DNA from 2 places in the Catellatospora sp. TT07R-123 genome. Region 1 is predicted to be linked to the other one. Evidence: riboswitches for the same ligand, from Rfam matches in the RefSeq annotation. Region 1 holds a riboswitch; the other holds the start of a gene.
The links. Region 1 has a riboswitch for glycine ahead of gcvT (glycine cleavage system aminomethyltransferase GcvT). Riboswitches for the same ligand answer to the same signal wherever they lie in the genome.
Positions count from the first base shown of each region.

Region 2: linked by a shared signal. The riboswitch ahead of gcvP (aminomethyl-transferring glycine dehydrogenase) and the one ahead of gcvT (glycine cleavage system aminomethyltransferase GcvT) in region 1 are both predicted to bind glycine.

Region 1 covers NZ_BNEM01000001.1:1,333,227-1,335,615, reverse strand. The annotation lists gene Cs7R123_RS05540 (lipopolysaccharide assembly protein LapB) at 1-8, shown strand, start outside; gene Cs7R123_RS05535 (hypothetical protein) at 114-1,097, shown strand; glycine riboswitch at 1,171-1,261, shown strand; gene gcvT (glycine cleavage system aminomethyltransferase GcvT) at 1,410-2,389, shown strand, end outside.
Region 2 covers NZ_BNEM01000001.1:2,103,634-2,106,022, reverse strand. The annotation lists gene Cs7R123_RS08780 (zinc-binding dehydrogenase) at 1-720, shown strand, start outside; glycine riboswitch at 826-917, shown strand; gene gcvP (aminomethyl-transferring glycine dehydrogenase) at 978-2,389, shown strand, end outside.

The DNA.
Region 1 (2,389 bases):
TGCTCTGACGGCAGGACATGCGTCCCGGTGGATTCCGGATCGGCCACTCTGCCGCGACTTGTCGCACGGCGCCACAGTGGAGGCGACACCTCGACGGCTGAAAGGACAACGCCATGCGGCGCGTGGCCCCGGCGATCGCCCTCTACCTGCTGGCTCCGTTCGTGGCCGAGTTCCTGCTCGGCGACTTCCCGATCACGATGATCCTGCTGATCCTGCCGCTGTCGACGATGTACGGCGGCGGCGCACTGTTCATCCGCGAACTGGCCCGCCGCACCGGACGCGGCTGGCCGACGATCCTGCTGCTGGCGCTCGCGTTCGGGGTGGTCGAGGAGGGGCTGCTGACCCAGTCGCTGTACAACCCCGACTACGTCGGGGCGCACCTGCTCGACGAGGGGTTCGTCCCGGCTTTGGGCATCGCGGTCCCGTGGACCCTGTTCGTGCTGGCCATTCATGTGATCTGGAGCATCGGCGCCCCGATCTCGCTGGTCGAGGAGGCGGCGGGGGACCGGCGGGACCAGCCGTGGCTGCGGGGGCCCGGGTTCGCCGCGTCGATCGCGGTGTTCGCGGCCGGGTGTGTGGCGATCTTCTCGTTCTCGTACGCCGATGGTCAGTTCATGGCTTCGGCCGCGCAGCTGGCCGCCGCGGCGTTGGTCGCGGTCGCGCTGGTCGTCGCCGCGTTCGCGGTCCCGCGCCGGGTCCGGCCGGCCACGGGCGCGGTGCCTGGTCCGCGGGCGGTGTTCGCCGCCGCGATCGGCGCGGGGCTGGTCCTGTTCGGAGCCGAGCTGCTGCCCACCTGGGTGGGCGTGGCGGTGGTGGCCGTGGACCTGGCCGTGTTGGGCTGGCTGGTGCGGCGCTGGTCGGCGCGCGATTCGTGGGGCGCCTGGCACCGGTTCGCGCTGGCGGCGGCGGCGCTGCTCACGTACGCCTGGCACGCGTTCTTCCAGCTGCCGGTGCAGGGCGGCCAGGCCACGGTCAACCTGGTCACCCACATCGTCTTCGCGCTGGTCGCGCTCGGCGTCATCGGGTACGCCGCCCGCCGCGTCCACCGGACCGCGCGCTTCCCCGCCGGGCAGCCGCGACCGGCCGCCATACCGTGACGTCCGTTGTGTTCTTGACGGGTGCGGCGGCGGCGCATACGGTACGCGGCGTACAACTGAATATCTCGCCGAACGACTCGCGGCGGGAGAGTCCCGGCACCACCGGGACGCCGAAGGAGCAACTCTCCCCGGAATCTCTCAGGCCCATGTACCGCCGCGGCTAGGCGAACTCTGGAAAGTCGGGACCCGACGGTCCCGCGCCCACGGTGCAAGCCGTCCACGCGACGGCGAAGCTCTCAGGCAGCGATGACAGAGGGGGAGGCCCACCACCCACGGTGCCGCCTGTGCGGTGCCCGGACCAGGGAGCCTCCCGTGAGCGCTACCGCGCCGCCCGCTGCCCGTGCCTGCCCTGACGACGGCACGGCCGGGCCCGAACCCGCCCTCAGAACCACCCCGCTGCACGAGGTCCACGTGGCGCTCGGTGCCGTGCTGACCGCGTTCGCGGGCTGGACGATGCCGCTGCGCTACGGCAGCGAGCTCGCCGAGCACCACGCCGTGCGCAGCAGCGCCGGCCTGTTCGACCTGAGCCACATGGGCCAGCTGGAGGTCACCGGCGCCGACGCGGCGGCCTTCCTCGACTACGCGCTGGTGGGCCGCCTGTCGGCGGTCCAGCCGGGCCGGGCCCGGTACACGATGCTGTGCGCGCCCGACGGCGGCGTGCTCGACGACCTGGTCGTCTACCGGCTGGAACCGCAGCGCTACCTGGTGGTCGCCAACGCGGCCAACACCGCGGCGGTGCTCGCCGAGCTGGTGGCGCGGACCGCCGGGTTCGGGGCCGACGTGGCCGACGTGTCGGACCGGTGGGCGCTGATCGCGGTGCAGGGCCCGCGCGCGGCCGCGATCCTGGCGCCGCTGACCGGTGCGGACCTGCCGTCGCTGCGCTACTACGCCGTCGACGTGGCGTGGCTGGCGGGGCGGCCGGTGCTGCTGGCCCGCACCGGGTACACCGGCGAGGACGGGTTCGAGATCTACTGCGCGCCCGCCGACGCGGCCGCGATCTGGACCGCGGTCACCGCCGCGGGCGCCGGGCACGGCCTGGTCCCGGCCGGGCTGGCCTGCCGGGACACGCTGCGGCTGGAGGCGGGCATGCCGCTGTACGGCCACGAGCTGACCGCCGAGGTCAGCCCGTACCAGGCGGGGCTGGGCCGGGTGGTGGCGCACGACAAGCCCGGCTTCGTCGGCCGCGAGGCGCTGGCCGCCCGCCGCGAGCAGGCCGCCGACGTGCTGGTCGGGCTGGTGTCGGGCGGGCGGCGCGCCCCGCGCCCCGGCTACGCCGTGCTCGACCCGGACAC
Region 2 (2,389 bases), 770 kb from region 1:
GGCCGCCGCGCGGTCGCCCACCTCGGCCTGACCAGCGGCGGGTACGCCGAACGCGCCCTCGCCGCCGCCACCTCCCTGCACGAGATCCCCGACCACCTGTCCGCCCCGACCGCCGTCGCGATGATCGGCACCGGCCGCACCGCCGTCAGCGTGCTCGACCGCGCCGCCCTGACCGAGGCCGACACCGTCCTGGTCACCGCCGCCGCGGGCGGCCTGGGCACCCTGTTCGTGCAGGCAGCCCAGCGCGCGGGCGCGTACGTCGTCGGCGTCGCGGGCGGCCCCGCCAAGGTGGAGCAGGTGCGGCGCAACGGCGCCGGCACGGCCGTCGACTACACGGCGGCGGACTGGCCGCAGCGGGTGCGGGCCGAGCTGGGCGAGCGGCGGTTGTCGCTGGTCATCGACGGCGTCGGCGGGCCGGCGGGCCGGGCGGCCCTGGAACTGCTCGCGCCCGGCGGCCGGTTCGTGATCTGCGGGTGGTCGTCGGGAAGCGCAACGGAGATCACCACAGCCGACCTGTACACCCGGGGCATCACCGCCAGCTCGGCGCTCGGCCCGGCGGTGACCCGGCCGCTGCGCGAGCTGGAGGAGCAGGCGCTGCGCGAGGCGGCCGAGGGCCGGCTGACCCCGCTGATCGCCGAGTTCCCGCTCGCCGACGCCGCGGCGGCGCACCGCGCACTGGAGGACCGGCGCACGGTCGGCAAGGTCGTCCTGCTGCCGTGAACAGCGCGGCGGGGCGGGTGTGACCTTCGAGGTTGCTGTGGCGATGCGGCAGTGGCCCAGGTTACGGTGCCGCCCAGGCGGTGCTGGTAGCGTGATTGGTGCCGGCACACCCGTGTGGGAGAGTCCGCGCGTCAGCGCGGCGCCGAAGGGGCAATTCCTCCCCGGAACCTCTCAGGCACCCGAACCGTACGGGCATGGCGACTCTGAAGCGACGCGACAGAGGGGGAGGGCTTAGGTCCTCGACCCCGGAGTCCCATATGAGTGCTTTCGTCGAACGTCACATCGGCCCCGGCTCCGCCGACACCGAACGCATGCTCAATGCCATCGGCTACTCCTCCATCGAGGAGCTGATGGACGCGGCCATCCCCGAGGTGATCCGCTGGCACGGCACCCTCGACCTGCCCGCCGCCGCCACCGAGGCCGAGACCCTGGCCGAGCTGCGCACCCTGGCGTCGCGCAACGCGGTGCTGACCTCGATGATCGGCCTGGGCTACCACGGCACGCACACCCCCGGCGTGATCAAGCGCAACGTGCTGGAGAGCCCGGCCTGGTACACGGCGTACACCCCGTACCAGCCGGAGATCTCGCAGGGGCGGCTGGAGGCGCTGCTCAACTTCCAGACCATGGTCACCGACCTGACCGGGCTGGCCACCGCGAACGCCTCGATGCTGGACGAGGGCACCGCCGCCGCCGAGGCGATGACGCTGGCCCGCCGCTCGGCCAAGAGCAAGAGCAACGTGTACGTCGTCGACGCCGACGCGCTCCCGCAGACCATCGACGTGATCACCACCCGGGCCGAGCCGCTCGACATCGAGGTGCGCGTCGTCGACCTCGACACCGAGGAGCTCCCGGCCGAGTTCTTCGGCCTGCACGTGCAGTACCCGGGCGCCTCCGGCGCGCTGCGCGACCACGCCGAGCTGATCGCCGCCGCCCACGCCCGCCAGGCGCTGGTCGCGGTCGCCGCCGACCTGCTGGCGCTGACCCTGGTCCGCGCCCCGGGCTCGATCGGCGCCGACATCGCCTGCGGTTCGGCCCAGCGCTTCGGCGTGCCGATGGGCTTCGGCGGCCCGCACGCCGGCTACCTGGCCGTACGCGCCGGGCTGGAGCGCTCGCTGCCCGGCCGCCTGGTCGGCGTCTCCAAGGACATCGACGGCACCCCGGCCTACCGGCTGGCGCTACAGACCCGCGAGCAGCACATCCGCCGCGAGAAGGCGACCAGCAACATCTGCACCGCGCAGGTCCTGCTCGCCGTCATGGCCAGCATGTACGCCGTCTACCACGGCCCCGACGGCCTGCGTGGCATCGCCCGCCACGCCCACGGTGCCGCCGTCCGGCTGGCCGACTCGCTGCGCGCGGGCGGCGTCGAGGTGGCGCACGGCGCGTTCTTCGACACCGTGACCGCGGTCGTGCCGGGCCGGGCCGACGAGATCGTCGCGGCCGCCGCCGCGTCGGGCGTGAACCTGCGCCGCGTCGACGCCGACCGGGTCGGCATCGCCTGCGACGAGACCACCACCGTGCTGCACCTGCGCGCGGTCGCCGCCGCGTTCGGGGTGGAGCTGGCCGCCGTATCGGGCGGGTCGGCGATCCCGGCCGGGCTGGCCCGCGACACCGAGTTCCTGACGCACGAGGTGTTCCGCAGCCACCACTCCGAGACCGCGATGCTGCGCTA